Regions from separate parts of the Paraburkholderia sp. BR10872 genome, predicted to be linked through region 2. Evidence: riboswitches for the same ligand, from Rfam matches in the RefSeq annotation. Region 2 holds a riboswitch; the other holds the start of a gene.
The links. Region 2 has a riboswitch for thiamine pyrophosphate ahead of thiC (phosphomethylpyrimidine synthase ThiC). Riboswitches for the same ligand answer to the same signal wherever they lie in the genome.
Positions count from the first base shown of each region.

Region 1 (7,879 bases), on a different contig from region 2:
AGCGGGCACTGCCGCACCGGCAGCCGCACCCGAAGCGGGGGCCGCCGCGCCCTCGTCGGTGTCGTCGTACTTCGGCAGCGGCGCGCCATCGCCGTAATCCGGCAGATTGCTGTTGCCCGACGACGCGCGGCCGTCCGACAGCAGATAGCGGCGGCGCTGCAGATAGGCGTTGCGGATGAACGAGTACCTGTCGATCGCCGCGCCTTCGAGCAGGTCGCTCGCGCCAAGCAGGTTGGCGCGCGTGCTCACCACGTTCAGCCCGTAAAGGCCCCACGACAGCGCGGCCGGATCCACATAGGTGAGCGGGTTGATGAAGTAGTTCGGCACGAGGCCCACGCCGTCACGCACCGTGCTCGGACCGAACAGCGGCAGCACGAGGTACGGGCCGGGCGGCACGCCATAGTGACCGAGCGTGAGACCGAAGTCCTGGTTGTGCTTGGGCAGCTTTGCGAGCGTCGCGACGTCGAACAGACCGCCGAGGCCGAAGACCGTGTTGATCACGATCCGCATGATGTCCTCGACACCATCGGTGATCTTCAGCTGCAGGAAGTTGTTCGCGGCGTTGTACACGTCGCCGATGTTCGCGAAAAAGTTCGTCACGCTGTCACGCACGGGCTGCGGCGTCACCTTCACGTAGCCCTGCGCCACCGGCTTGAGCGCGTACGTGTCAACCTTGTCGTTGAACGTGTACACCGTGCGGTTGAACCCTTCCCATGGATCTTCCTTCGATGGCGTCTGCACCGTCGAACAACCCCCGAGTGCAAGCGCTGCGACGCCAAGCGTAATGGCGCGCATGCGTATGGTCGTCATTCTTTTTCTCCTTCTTATTGGGCCGCCGAAGCCGCCGGTGCAGGCGCCTGAGCCGGTGCGGGCGCGGGTGCTGCAGCAGGCGCCGCATCCGTGCTCGCGCCGCTGGACGGCTTCGCGGCGCCCGAATCGGCCGCCTTGCTATAGAGGAACTGGCCGATCAGGTTCTCGAGCACGATGGCCGACTGCGTCATCGAAATGGTGTCGCCGGCCTTGAGCATTTCCGAATCGCCGCCCGGTTCGAGGCCGATGTACTGCTCGCCGAGCAAACCCGACGTCAGGATCTTCGCCGACGTGTCCTTCGGAAACTGGTACTGCTGGTCGAGGTTGATCGTCACCAGCGCCTGATAGGTGTTGGAGTCGAAGCCGATCGAGGCCACCCGGCCCACGGTCACGCCCGCGCTCTTCACCGGCGCGCGCGGCTTGAGGCCGCCGATATTGTCGAACTTGAGCTTCACCGGGTAGGTGGCCTGGAACGACAGGGAACTCATGTTGCCGGCCTTCAGCGCGAGAAACAGCAGCGCGATAAAGCCCAGCACCACGAACAGGCCGACCCAGAAGTCGAGAGCATTCTTTTTCATCGTCATCCCAATGAGAATCCGTTGCAGCGTCGCTCATATGCGCGCCGCGCGGCCGGGTCGCAGCCCGGCCTCTTTAGCTGAACATCAGCGCGGTGAGCAGGAAGTCGAGGCCGAGCACCGCGAGCGACGCGTACACGACCGTCCTGGTAGTCGCGCGCGACACGCCCTCGGGCGTGGGCTTCGCCTCATAGCCCTGATAGAGCGCGGTAAACGTCACAGCGAAGCCGAACACGATGCTCTTCATCACGCCGTTGCCCACGTCTGCCCAGACATCCACGCCGCCCTGCATTTGCGACCAGAACGCGCCGGCGTCCACGCCGATCAGCAGCACGCCCACCACGTAGCCGCCCAGAATGCCGACCGCGCTGAAGATGGCCGCGAGAATCGGCATGGCGATCACGCCCGCCCACATGCGCGGCGCGACTACCACGCGCACGGGGTCCACCGCCATCATCTCCATGGCCGTGAGTTGCTCGCCCGCCTTCATGAGGCCGATCTCGGCCGTGAGCGAGGTGCCCGCGCGGCCCGCGAACAACAGCGCGGTGACGACGGGCCCGAGCTCACGCACGAGCGAGAGCGCGACCAGCAGCCCGAGCGCCTGCTCGGAGCCGTAGCGGTTGAGCGTGTAATACCCTTGCAGACCGAGCACGAAGCCCACGAACAGGCCCGACACGGCAATGATCAAGAGCGAATAATTACCGACGAAGTGGATCTGCTTCGTGACAAGACGCGGCCGGCGCAGCAGCGGGAAGAATTCGAGGACGAGGCGCACGAAAAAGCGCGTGGCGTGCCCCGCGCGCGCGATCGTTTCGAGCACGGTGCGCCCGATCGAGCTGATGGCACCGGTCATGAGCGGCCTCCGCCAATGCCGAAGTCCGCTTCGAGCGGCAGGTTCGACGGGTAATGGAAGCGGAACGGGCCGTCCGGCGCGCCGTCGATGAACTGGCGCACGATCGGGTCGGTCGAGGCGCGCAGCTCGGCGGGCGTGCCCTGCGCCTGCACCCGCCCGTTCGCCATGAAGTACACGTAGTCGGCGATCGCGAACGACTCGGGCACGTCGTGCGTGACGAGGATCGAGGTTGCGCCGAGCGCGTCGTTGAGCGTGCGGATGAGGTTCGCGGTGATGCCGAGCGAAATCGGGTCGAGACCCGCGAACGGCTCGTCGTACATCATGAGTTCGGGGTCGAGCGCGATGGCGCGCGCAAGCGCCACGCGCCGCGCCATGCCGCCGGAAATTTCCGAAGGCGCGAGGTCGCGCGCGCCACGCAGGCCGACGGCGTTGAGTTTCATGAGCACGAGGTCGCGGATCAGCTCTTCGGGCAGGTCGGTGTGCTCGCGCAGGGCGAAAGCGACGTTCTCGAACACCGACATGTCGGTGAAGAGCGCGCCGAACTGGAAGAGCATGCCCATCTTGCGGCGCAGGGCGTAGAGGCCGTCGCGCGATTGCGCGCCGACGTCCTGGCCGCCGAACAGCACCTGGCCGCGCTGGGCGCGAACGAGGCCGCCGATCAAGCGCAGCACTGTCGTTTTTCCGCCACCGGAACCGCCCATGACTGCCACGACCCGACCGCGCGGGAAGCGCATGTTCAGTCCGGACAGGACGAGCCGGTCGCCGTAGCCGAAGTCGACGTCGCGCAGCTCCAGTAGGGTCTCAGAGGTTGAGGGCACGTGGTCTGACAGTCCATTTACACGAAGGCGGGATTATAGGGCCATCGTGGAAAACCTGCCGTGACGCCCCCGGACCCGCCGATGTAAGCCGCAAGCGCCCGCTGCTGCGGGTTGCGGCCCCCTTGGCCCCGGGTCGCGCACGCGGCGCAGCCCGAAGCCAGGGCGGACCATTATTGCGTAAACGCGTTGCGCAATGCAGCAACCGCGGCAGCCGGGTCGGCCGCCTCGGTCACGGCGCGCACCACCGCCGCGCTGCCGGCGCCCGTGGCGAGCACCTCGGGCAGCACATTGCCGTCGATGCCGCCGATCGCCACCATCGGCACGACGCCGTCCAGCAGCTTCACGTAGCGGGCAAGACGCGCGAGGCCCTGGGGCGCCGTGGGCATGGCCTTGGTCGTGGTGGCGAACACGGCGCCGCACGCGAGATAGCTCGGACGGAAGTGAAGCGCCGTGAGCATCTCGAAGTAGCCGTGCGTCGAGAGGCCAAGACGTACGCCCGCCACCGCGATCGCGCCGAGGTCGGCTTCGCGCAGGTCTTCCTGGCCGAGGTGCACGCCATATGCGCCGGCCGCGACGGCCTCCTGCCAGTGATCGTTGATGAAGAGCTGCGCGTCGTGCTTGCGGCCCGCCGCGACACAGCGCTCGATTTCGTTCGTGAGCGTCGGCGACTTCGGCTGCTTGCTGCGCAACTGCACCGTCTTCACGCCGTAGTCGAGCACGCGCTCGACCCAGTCGGCCGTGGGCAGTACGGGATACAAGCCAAGCTTCGCGGGACACGGCGCAAACGGCTGTGCGGGCGCGTCGGGCAGGCCCAACACCCGCGGAAAACGCTCGATGTCGACTGGCCACGCGTCAGCCTGCTGCTCGTCGCCGTCGCGCCAGGCGAGCGCGAGCACGAGCGCGTCGTGCGGATCGAAACCGCAGTCGAGGAACGCCGCCAGCGCCGGGATCCAGTCTTCCGCCAGTTCGCCTTCGAGCGCGTAGCGCTCGCCGCCCAGATGCAGCGTGGCGCGCGCCGCCTTCGGGTTTTCGCCCGCGGCTTCGATCACGCCCGCGCCGTCGGTCATCCAGCGCGCGATGTTGGCCAGATGCGGCGCCGCGTCGGTCACGATGATCAGATCGCCGCCGTTGGGCGCGTCGGGCGGCGTGAGACAGATGCGCCACGGCGCATGCGTGGGCTGCCAGTCGCCCAGGCGCGCGCGGATGCGCTCCGCCGTTTCGGTGAGTTCGTCGGCGGGCGGCCAGAACAGTTCGCGGTCTTGCAGGCGCAGCGTTTCAGTCATCGCTTGTCTCCATCCTGGTGCCAGAAAGGCATGCCGACCACGGGCGTGCTCGCGACCGCCGCTTCGCGCTCGGCCATCGGTCCGGCGAGAAACGCGGCGCGCCCCGCCTCGACACCCAGCGCGAACGCGCGCGCCATCGCCTCGGGGTGCGTGGCCTGCGAAACGGCCGTGTTGAGCAGCACGCCGTCGAAGCCCCACTCCATCACCTGGCACGCGTGCGAAGGCACGCCCAGGCCCGCATCGACGATGAGCGGCACATCGGGCAAGCGCTCGCGCAGCACGCGCAAGCCGTAGGGGTTGATCACGCCCTTGCCGGTGCCGATCGGCGCGCCCCACGGCATGAGCGCCTCGCAGCCGGCGTCGAGCAGACGCCGGCCGATCACGAGGTCCTCGGTGCAATACGGCAGCACCTTGAAGCCGTCCTTCACGAGGCGCGACGCGGCCTCGATCAGGCCGACCGGGTCGGGCTGCAGCGTGTAGTCGTCGCCGATCAGTTCGAGCTTGATCCAGTCGGTTTCGAAGACTTCGCGCGCCATGTGCGCCGTCGTCACCGCCTCGTTGACGGTGAGGCAGCCGGCCGTGTTCGGCAGGAGCGGCACGCCGTGTCGCTTGAGCAGATCGAAGAAGCCGGCCTCGGCGGTGCCCTCGTTCATCTGGCGGCGCAGCGCGACGGTGATCATGCCGGGGCGCGCGGCAGCCATCGAGTCGGCGAGCGATTGCAGCGACGGATAGCGCGACGTGCCGAGCAGCACGCGGCTCGCGAAGGTTTCGCCGTAGAGCGTGAGCGCGTCGGCAGTGGTTGTGGTGGTCATGGGTTGGAATCCTTGGCGGTGTCGTGAACGCGCTCGCGGTGTATGCGATGCGCGCGACCGGTGGCCTGGGCGAGCGAGGCTCAGCCGCCGGCCACGGGGCTCACGACGTCGAGGCGGTCGCCCGCCTGGAGCGAGCGCGCGCCATGCTGGGTACGCGCCACGAAATCGCCGTTCAACGCGACGGCGAACGGCGGACGCGCGCCGAATGCGGTGAGCGCATCGGCGACAGTCGCGCCCTCGGGCAGCGTGATCGGCTTCTGGTTGATTTGAATGTCCATGGCAAATACGTTCTCAAACTGCGGATTATTTCTGGTGAGGCGTCAGGCCGGCTCGTGCGCGCCCTGCGCGTGCAGCATGTCGCCCCAGCGCGACGCGCGGCGCAGCGACTCGAAGGATTCGGCATCGCTCACACGGGCATCGAGCAGCGCCTGGGCGAAGCGCGCGGCTTCGTCGGCGACTTCCGGCGCGATCATGAAGCCGTGCCGATAGAGACCGTTCACACGCAACGTGGTCTTGCCGTCCCAGATGAGCGCCGGGCGGTGGTCGGGCAACGTCGGGCGGCACTGCGTGTTCAACTCGAGGATGCGCGCTTCGCCGAACGCCGGATGCACCGCGAACGCCGCGCTCAGCAGTTCGAGCGCCGAGCGCACGCTCACCGGCGAGCGGTCCTCGCCTTCGATCTCGGTCGCGCCGATCACGAAGACATCGTGTTCCTTGGGCGCGATATAGAGCGGATAGCGCGGATGCAGGAGCCGCACCGGGCGCGTGAGCGTGATGCCCGGCGCGTGCACGCGCGCGACTTCGCCGCGAATGCCGCGCAACCCCGGCAGCGCAGGTTTGGCGCCCAGCCCGCGGCAATCGATCGTCACGCGCGCGGGCGGCGGATTGGCCTCGTCGACCGTGGTATGCCAGTGGGTTTCCACGCCGCGCGCAGCGAGCCCCGCCGCCAGAGCGGCCAGGGCCTGGCGATTGTCGAGCTGGCCCTCGCCTTCGAGCAGCCAGCCGCGCGCGAAGCGCCCCGCGAGCGCCGGTTCGGCGGCGTCGAGCTGTGCACCGGCGAGCGCGACGAAGTTGGCATCGGCGAGAGAACGCGGCGCGTTGGCGCGCACGCGGCGCTCGAAGAGCGGCGCTTCGGTGCGATCGGCGCTATGCCAGACCACGAGCGTGCCGTTGCGCTGGAAGAACACGGGCTCCGGCAACTCGGCCAGAATGCGCGGCCAGGTTTCGAGCGATGCGACGCCCAGCTCGGTAATGAGCATTTCGGCGACGGCAGCCTCCGCGAGCGGCGCGAGCATGGCCGCCGCGACCCAGGCGGCGGCTTCGCCGCCTTCGGGGCCGCCGCGCTCGTAAAGCGCGACACGATGGCCCTCGCCGGCCAGACGCCATGCGACGAGCCGGCCGCTCAGGCCGCCGCCGAGCACGGCGAAGTCGGGCACGCTGCCCACGTCAGGGTTGCGGGCGCGGCTCATGACGACGCTCCGTCACGCAAGGCGAACGGCAAGGCGAACGCGATAAGAATCGGGGAACAAAGAGAATAGGCGGTCATCGTATCCTTTCCGTACGGCAGCAGCAGACGTACCCAAGGACGAAACCGGCTGGCAAGGCCGACCGTGGAGGCTATGCGGCGCAGACGGCCCGATACGGAATGCGTATACGAACCCAGGCGCCCAAAGCGCAGCCCGGCGGGAATCCTGGCGCCCCCGCCTTTTCAAAACCCAGGCTGGGCGCTCCGGTAAGACTTTCTGGAAACTTCCCGCGCCGGTATTACCCGGATCGGGTGCAAAGGGTTTCTCTCAGCCTCACTGGCGGCATGCCCGGCATACCGGTGAAGCACCCCTGTTTCGTCAACGACGATTAGACCACAAAACGCGCGCGGCCCGCAAACCTCGGCGGAACCGGGGGGCGTGGTCTGGCACAATGCCCTGAACCCGCCTCTTTCGCCTCGCGAGCCCGCGCGGTGAGACAATGAGCGCCACGCTACGGCGGCGCCAGCGTGCGCTTTTGTCTCCACGCCTCGCGCCGGTTTTGGCTCCGCCTGTGGCCCGTTAAGACTCACTTAAGCGCCCGACGACAGAATCGCTGCAAAAATCGCTGCAACGCTGCCGCCGTGCGGCGCGCGGCGCATGCCCCCAGCGGGCCGCCACACCTTCAGGACGCACATGACCAACCAACCTGCCCGCGCCACGCCCGATCAGAACGAGCATCAGAAGATCACCGCGTGGAGCCTGATCAAGCCCTACTGGGTCTCCGAGGAACGCTGGATCGCCTGGGGCCTGCTCGTCGCGATCATCGTGATGAACCTGCTCGTCGTGTGGATCAACGTGCGCCTGAACGGCTGGAGCGCGGAGTTCTACAACGCGTTGCAGGCCAAGGACGTCAAGCGCTTCCCGCCGCTGTTGATGACCTTCACCGAACTGGCGTTCGGCTTCATCATCCTCGCGGTGTATGGCCGCTATCTGCGCCAGATGCTCGGCTTTCGCTGGCGTCAGTGGCTCACCACGCGGTTCCTGAACGAGTGGCTCGGCAAGGGCGCGTTCTACCGCATCGAGCGCGACCGCCTCGCCGACAACCCCGACCAGCGGATCAGCGACGACCTCCAGTCGTTCGCCACGACCACGCTCTCGCTCACGCTCGACCTGCTCTCGACGGTCGTCACGCTCATCTCGTTCATCACGATCCTGTGGACGCTCGCGGGCGCGCTCACCGTCACGCTGGGCGGGCAGCCGCT
Region 1 covers NZ_JBFRCN010000035.1:35,405-43,283, forward strand. The annotation lists gene AB4Y43_RS24940 (VacJ family lipoprotein) at 1-810, opposite strand, end outside; gene mlaD (outer membrane lipid asymmetry maintenance protein MlaD) at 825-1,388, opposite strand; gene mlaE (lipid asymmetry maintenance ABC transporter permease subunit MlaE) at 1,462-2,238, opposite strand; gene AB4Y43_RS24955 (ABC transporter ATP-binding protein) at 2,235-3,056, opposite strand; gene thiE (thiamine phosphate synthase) at 3,227-4,339, opposite strand; gene AB4Y43_RS24965 (thiazole synthase) at 4,336-5,151, opposite strand; gene thiS (sulfur carrier protein ThiS) at 5,232-5,429, opposite strand; gene AB4Y43_RS24975 (FAD-dependent oxidoreductase) at 5,472-6,620, opposite strand; TPP riboswitch at 6,885-6,999, opposite strand; gene AB4Y43_RS24980 (ABC transporter ATP-binding protein/permease) at 7,311-7,879, shown strand, end outside.
Region 1: linked by a shared signal. The riboswitch ahead of AB4Y43_RS24975 (FAD-dependent oxidoreductase) and the one ahead of thiC (phosphomethylpyrimidine synthase ThiC) in region 2 are both predicted to bind thiamine pyrophosphate.

Region 2 (7,879 bases):
CCGCTGCGGCCGCCATGGCCGCGCAGAACGTCGCGGCCGTGGGGCAGCAATCGGGCAGCGGCTCGTCGAACGCGCAGGGCACGTCGGGTCAGTACACCTCGTCGGAGCTCACGCTCGGTGAGCCGTACGACCGCGCATGGGTGCGCGTGGGCATCGCGCTCGACCGCGCCAACTTCACGGTGGACGATCGCGACCGCACGAAGGGCATCTACTACGTGCGCTATGTCGATCCGAAGGACCACAGCTCGGACGAGCAGGGCTTCTGGAACCAGATCTTCCACGGCCGCAAGGAAAAGACCGCGAAGCAGTACAAGCTCAACGTACGCGCCGTGACGGACAACCAGACGCGCGTCGCGATCGTGGACGACAGCGGCCAGATCGACTCGTCGCGTCCGGCGCAGGAGATCATGAGCCTCGTGGTCGACGAACTGCACTAAGCATTGCGCGCACGCTCGAGCCAGCGTTGTCTGGCTCAAGGCCGCAAAAGAAAACCCGCCTGCGCATCGCCGCGCAGGCGGGTTTTTTCATGCCCGCGCGCGAGCCGTATTCAGTGCGGAATCATCCAGGTGAGCACGTTCTGCTGCAGCCACACGAGGATGCCGAGCAACACGGTCAACAGGATCGAGTGCTTGAACGTCTTCGCGAACACAATGCCTTCCTGGCCCTTGAGGTCCGTGGTGGCGACGCCCGTCGCGATGTTTTGCGGCGAGATCATCTTGCCCATGACGCCGCCCGACGAGTTGGTCGCCGCCATCAGGATGGGGTTGAGATTGAGCTGTTTCGCGGCTACCACCTGGAGGTTGCCGAACAGCGCATTGCCCGAGGTGTCGCTGCCCGAAAGGAACACCGCGACCCAGCCGAGGAAGGCCGAAACGAGCGGGAAGAACGCGCCGACCGAAGACACCGCGAGACCCAGCGTATAGGTGAGGCCCGAGTAGTTCATGAGGAACGCGAGCCCGACGATGGTCGCGACCGTGAGGATGGCGATGCGCGTCTGCACCCAGGTATCGACGATCGCGACGCCGAAATCGGCGGGCTTCAGGCGCACGACGAACGCGGTGATGATCGCCGCGACGAGAATCGCCGTGCCGGTGGCGAGCGGCTGGAAGTCCCAGATCGCGCCATAGGGCGTGTTGTAGAGCGTGATGTAGACGGCCTTGTCGAGGCCCGGCCACGGCACCTTCACCTCGCCGATCGTGAAGACCCGCGCGACGGTCCAGATGATCACGACGGCCGCGACGATGATCCACGGATACCAGCCCTGCGCGCCCGTCACGGCGCCGCGCGCTTCCTTCGCGCGATCGACCTTGATGGCGAAGCGAGGATCGGGCGCGGGCTTCCACACGCGCAGGAACAGGATGGTGAGGATCAGCGAGACGAGCGACGAGAGCACGTCCGTGAGGCTGTAGTTGATGAAGTTGGCGGTGATGAACTGCGTGAGGGCGAAGCTGCCGCCCGAGACGAGCAGCACCGGCCAGATGCGCAGCATGCCGCCCATGCCCGCGTAGATCGCGATGACATAGAACGGCAGCAGCAAGGCGAAGAACGGCAACTGGCGGCCGACCATTTGACCGAGCAGATCGGCGGGCAGGTGCGTGACCGCGCCGAGCACCGTGATCGGCACGCCGAGCGCACCGAACGCAACAGGCGCCGTGTTGAAGATGAGCGTGAAGGTCAGGGCCTCGAGCGTCGGGAAGCCGAGCATGATGAGCAGCGAACTCGTGATGGCGATTGGCGTGCCGAAGCCGGAAATCCCTTCGAACAGCGCGCCGAACGAGAAGCCGACCACGACGAGCACGATGCGCCGGTCGTTGGGCAGATTGTCGAGCAACCACATGCGAAACGCCGCGAAGCGGCCCGAGCGCAGCGCGATGTTGTAGAGCAGGATCGCCGTGACGACGATCCACATCACCGGCCAGAGTGCGAACACCACGCCCGCGAGCACCGAGCTGATCGCGAGATTGACCGGAAACTGCCAGCCGGCGATCGCGACGATCAGACCGACCACGAGCCCCGCGAGCGAGGCTTGCCATGCGGGCCGCCGCGCCCAGCCGAGCAGGGCGAGTACGGTGAGAATCGGCAGCACGGCGATCAGAAACGAAAACAGCAGCGAATTGCCGATGGGGGTCAACAGCTGGTGGAACATCACGTCTCCTTTATGCTGGTTCGTTATCGGCGCAGCAGTGCGGCAGCATGCGCCGGGGCGCGTCGTCGGCTGTGGAGTTCAGGGCCCGGCCAGGCGGCCGAGTTAAGGCGGTGCTTCAATCCCCGCTAGCCCACTTGGAGGATAGATAACGAGACGGGAGCGTCAAGGAGGGAAAGTACGGTCCGGCACCGTTTTGTGGCGCAGTTCGCGGCGTGGCTGGGTGCGTGAACATCAGTGATGCCAGTGCCTGCCGCCGCCCCAGTAGCCGAAGCCGAAAGAGACGGCGGGCGCGCCCCAGCCCCAGCCGTACGCAGGGTAAGGGTAGTACGCGGGATAGGTCGCGGGGTAGACCGCTGGATATGCTGGATAGGCCGGCCACGCAGGCACGGCGATCGCAACCGGCGGCGAGGGATAGAGCGGTCCCGGATACTGCGCGTCGGGCACGGCGGCAGGCGCGGGGTTCGGCGCCGTTTGCACGACCGCGGTTTCCTGCTGGGTGGCGGCGACGGGCACGGTGCCGTAGTAGTAGAGCGGGTAGCCGTAGGGGGCGTAGTAGTAGCAGCCGGAAAGCGCGGGGAGCGCGCTCGCGGCGGCGATCACAAGCACAGACGGACGTTTCATGGCGGGCTCCGCGAGTGGCGAACGGCCGCGCAGGATGATCGCCATCGGGCTCGGGCCGTCTGATTCGTTCGAGCTTACGCCGTACCAACGCGCTTTGCGTCGTGCTTCGTTAACAGAATATTTCACGTAGCCGTGCCGCTGCGACGACATCGACCCAAGCAAACGCGGCGCAGCCCGTGAGGGTCTGCGCCGCGCATCCTTCCCTGATGCACGCCGTGGATGGCGTGTTGCCTGTCGTGTCGTTTCTGCTCTGTGCCGTCGCTTCGATCGTGCAGCCCGTCGTGCAGCCGCATCGTCGATCCGTACTGGCGCTAACGCTTACTTGCCCACCTGATTGCCGATCACGCCACCCACCGCTGCGCCGCCCACGGTCGAGAGCGCATTGCCGCCGATCGCCGCGCCGGCCACGCCACCCACGCCCGCGCCGATCACCGTATCGCGGTCGCGTCTCGACATGTTGTCGCAAGCGCCAAGACTGCCCAGCACGGCGATGAGTGTCGTCACCGTGAATAGCGTGCGTGCACGTTTGAGCGTATTCATTTTTCGACTCCCTACGCATGATGCGTTCGAGTGTGCGGTGCGGCGCGCGCTGGCACGCACGCTGCGCCTTCGACACCCTCATGCTAGCCACGCGACCCGTATCAGGGTGTGTGCGCTTGTCAGAGAGTTGTGGGAATCGTTAGTAAATGTTTCGGCGGGCGGCGAGCGCCCGCCGGGGCGTAGTGAGCCCTGAGTCAGCCCGAAGTCAGCGCTTACTGGCGCTGATAGATTTCGGCGCCTTGCTTGATGAACTCGACCGCCTTCACTTCCATGCCCTTCTTGAGGGCCTCGTCGTCGCTCACGCCTTGCCTGGCCGCGAAGTCGCGCACGTCCTGGGTGATCTTCATCGAGCAGAAGTGCGGGCCGCACATCGAGCAGAAGTGCGCGACCTTGGCCGAGTCCTTCGGCAACGTTTCGTCGTGGAACTCGCGCGCCTTGTCCGGATCGAGGCCGAGGTTGAACTGGTCTTCCCAGCGGAACTCGAAGCGCGCCTTCGACAGTGCGTTGTCGCGCACCTGCGCGCCTGGGTGACCCTTCGCGAGATCGGCCGCATGCGCCGCGAGCTTGTACGTGATGATGCCTTCCTTCACGTCGTCCTTGTTGGGCAGGCCCAGGTGTTCCTTCGGCGTGACATAGCAGAGCATGGCCGTGCCGAACCAGCCAATCATCGCAGCGCCGATGCCCGAGGTGATATGGTCGTAGCCCGGCGCGATGTCGGTGGTGAGCGGCCCGAGCGTGTAGAAGGGCGCTTCCTTGCACCAGTCGAGCTGGAGATCCATGTTCTCTTTGATGAGCTGCATCGGCACGTGGCCCGGGCCTTCGATCATCACCTGCACGTCGTGCTTCCACGCGATCTGCGTGAGCTCGCCAAGCGTCTTCAGTTCGCCGAGTTGCGCTTCGTCATTGGCGTCGTAGATCGAGCCGGGACGCAGGCCGTCGCCGAGCGAGAAGCTCACGTCGTATGCCTTCATGATTTCGCAGATCTCTTCGAAATGCTCATAAATGAAGGACTCCTTGTGATGTGCGAGACACCACTTGGCCATGATCGACCCGCCGCGCGAGACGATGCCCGTCATGCGGTTCGCGGTGAGCGGCACGTATTGCAGGCGCACGCCCGCGTGAATCGTGAAGTAGTCCACGCCCTGCTCGGCCTGCTCGATGAGCGTGTCGCGGAACATTTCCCACGTGAGGTCTTCGGCTTTGCCGTTGACCTTTTCGAGCGCCTGGTAGATCGGCACCGTGCCGATCGGCACCGGCGAGTTGCGGATGATCCACTCGCGCGTTTCGTGAATGTGCTTGCCGGTCGAGAGGTCCATGACCGTGTCGCCGCCCCAGCGGATCGCCCACGTCATCTTATCGACTTCTTCGCCGATCGACGAAGTGACCGCCGAATTGCCGATGTTCGCGTTGATCTTCACGAGGAAGTTGCGGCCGATGATCATCGGCTCGCTTTCCGGGTGGTTGATGTTCGCCGGAATGATCGCGCGGCCGCGCGCGATTTCGTCGCGCACGAACTCGGGCGTGATTGCCTTGAGCGCGTTCTCGCCGAAAGCGGCTGCGCCGAACGCCTGGCCCGGATGCTGGCGGCCCATCATCGCCGCGAGCTTCGCGCCGTTCGGGCCACTCGCCTTGAGGCTTTCCAGATACTCGGCGCGGCGCTGGTTCTCGCGAATCGCGATGTATTCCATCTCCGGCGTGATGATGCCCTGACGCGCGTAGTGCATCTGCGTGACGTTCTTGCCGGCCTTCGCGCGGCGCGGCGTGCGGTGCAGGCCGGGGAAGCGCAGTTCGGCAGTCGCGGGGTCGGCGGCGCGCTCGCGGCCGTATTCGGAGGAGAGGCCCGGCAGCGCTTCGGTGTCGCCGCGCTTTTCGATCCAGCCCTGACGCAGCGCAGGCAGGCCCTCACGAATGTCGATCTTCGCTTCAGGGTCGGTGTACGGACCCGAGGTGTCGTAGACGTAGATCGGCGGATTCTTCTCGCCGCCGAAGCCCGTGGGCGTATCCGCCTGCGTGATCTCGCGCATCGGCACGCGGATATCGGGCTGCGAACCGGTCACGTAGATCTTGCGGGAATTGGGCAGCGGCGCGATCGCGGCTTCGTCGACGTGCGCGTTGGCGGAAATGAACTTCGGATTCGCGTTCATGCGTCTCTCTCTCCATGCAAAGCAAAGTGGGAACAGCGGCTTAGCAGGAGACGAGACGGAACGTGGACGGACTTCGCTGTGATGAGGTGAGGCGCTGAGCGATGTTGCGAAGTCCGGACGCTTCCCTGCGCTGGCATTATCCAGATCAGGTTCAAAGGGTATTTCTCACCCGCGAAATACGCTGCACGACTTTCGTTCGATGCGGCGCATGACGCAGGACCCCCGCGTAAGCAAGGCCAAACGATACACCGCGCTGCGACGATCTGGCAAGTGCCATCTCGCGCGCGATGTGCCAGGCGCGGGGTGTCGCGATGTGTAGTATGGGCCGAGCTTACAGCGTGAAATCCTTCGAAGCTTCCGGCTGAAACAGGATGCGCTCGATCTTCAGCGTTTCGACCGCGCCGCCCGGCGTCGTGAAGCGCACGGTGTTGCCGCGCTTCGCGCCGAGGAGCGCGAGACCCGCGGGTGAGAACACGTTCAGGCGCCCGGCGTCGACGTTCGCCTCATGCGGATAGACGACGGTGTACGTGAGGGATGCGCCGTTACGCTCGTCCACGAGCGTGACCTGCGAGTTCATCGTCACGACGTTGGCGGCCATGTCGCGCGATTCCACGATCACGGCGTGTTCGAGGAGTTCGTCGAGCATGGCCTGGCGCGCGGGCGCGGCGCCGGGTTCCGCGGCGCATTTTTCGAGGCGGGCGACATCGAGTTCGGTGAAGTAACGGATTTTCTTCGACATGGCAGTCTTCCTTGCGGTCCAGAAAAGATTCGAGGTAACGGCGAGGGCTGGGAGCGAACTCGCGCAATCGGGCGCGGGCCGCAGCGGGGCGTAACGGCGGTGTAACGGATCGGCCCGGAGCCCGACCGACCGGCTCCGATGGGTTGGGGAGGCGGTTCAGTGCGGACGCCGGGCGGCGTAAAGCGGAGCGGAGAGAGTAGCTAGGGCGCGCGCTCGGGTGTCGAGAGGCCACGGCGCGGTTCGCTCGCGCTCGGCGCGTACGCGTGCCGACGCGCCGCGCAAATGACGCGGCGGCAAGGCGAATACGGGACGCGAAACGAGCGAAAGCATGGCGAGCGGCGTGTATGAAATCCGGTTGGTGAAAGTTAAGCGAAAGGTTTTGTCATGCTAGCACGGTCTTCCCAGCGCGGCGCAACGCGGCCGTTACACGGCAATATGGTGCGCGATCCGCGGTCCTCGCTTGCGCCGCTCACACTGTGACGCGCACGCAACGAATCGCTGCGCATAAAGCATCCTGAAAGCATCCGCAACACCCGGCGTTGTTGCATAATGCGCTTCGCCCGTCCCGGGTGTCCTTCGTACTCCGTCTTTTTTCGCGTTTTTGCGCATCTGCACCATGCCGTCGAGCTTCACACGTCCCGCCACCTTGCTGCCGGGGCGCCCGCGGTCCTGCCTTTCACCTGCCGCGGTGAATTGACGATGCCTCCCCGTTTGCCTTTCCACGTGAACACTCAATCTTTTTTCGCCGGGGCCCACCAGGTCGCAGCCGCGCTATGGCGTTTCGCGCGCGCCGTGCGACTGCCGCAATCGCGCACCGGGCGCGTCGCGCTCTCGCTCGCCGTCGTCTACTTCGTTTGGGGCTCGACGTATCTCGGCGTGAAAGTCGCGCTCGATTCTTTCCCGCCGCTCCTGCTTTCCGGCTTGCGCAATCTGCTCGCCGGGATCGGCCTGTTCGTCTTCGCCATGCGCCGGCGGCCCGTCATGCCGACGCTGCTCGAAGTGCGCAACGCGGGCGTGGTGGGCACGCTGCTCGTGGGCCTGTCGAGCGGCATGCTCGCCTACGGCATGCGTACCGTGGGCACCGGCAAGGCGGCCGTGATGGTCGCCACGGTGCCGCTCTTTGCGACCGTGATCTCGGCGGTCACCGGGCGGCGCGTGGCAAAGGCCGAATGGGCCGCGGTCGCGCTCGGCCTCGTCGGCATCGCCATCCTGAGCCACGGCGGCGCCGCGGCCGGCTCGGCGGGCGGCAGCCTCGCGATTCTGTGCGGCGCGCTCTTCTGGGCAATCGGCGCGCATCTGGCGGGCAAGCTCACGTTGCCGACCGATCTCTTCGTCGCGACGGCGCTGCAGATCGGCCTGGGCGGCGCCATTTCGACGACGGTCGCGTGGATCAGCGGCGAACGCATGGGCGAGTTGCATTTCCTGCCGCTCGTGGCGTTTCTCTACCTGCTTTTCATCGGCACGATGGCGGCCTACGTCGCTTATGGCTACCTGATCCGCCATACCAGCCCGCTCGTCGCGAGCAGTTGCATGTACGTGAATCCCGTTGTTGCCGTCGCACTCGGCGCGCTGCTGCTCGGCGAGCCGGTCACAAGCGCAACCGTTGTCGCGACCGTGCTGATTCTCGGCAGCGTGGGTCTGTCGTTCCTGTTCGACGACCGCCGCCGCACTGCCTGAGTTCATCCTGCC
Region 2 covers NZ_JBFRCN010000027.1:55,180-63,058, reverse strand. The annotation lists gene bamC (outer membrane protein assembly factor BamC) at 1-437, shown strand, start outside; gene AB4Y43_RS21345 (L-lactate permease) at 548-2,146, opposite strand; gene AB4Y43_RS21340 (hypothetical protein) at 2,378-2,767, opposite strand; gene AB4Y43_RS21335 (glycine zipper 2TM domain-containing protein) at 3,086-3,307, opposite strand; gene thiC (phosphomethylpyrimidine synthase ThiC) at 3,520-5,451, opposite strand; TPP riboswitch at 5,556-5,685, opposite strand; gene AB4Y43_RS21325 (GreA/GreB family elongation factor) at 5,783-6,190, opposite strand; gene AB4Y43_RS21320 (EamA family transporter) at 6,983-7,867, shown strand.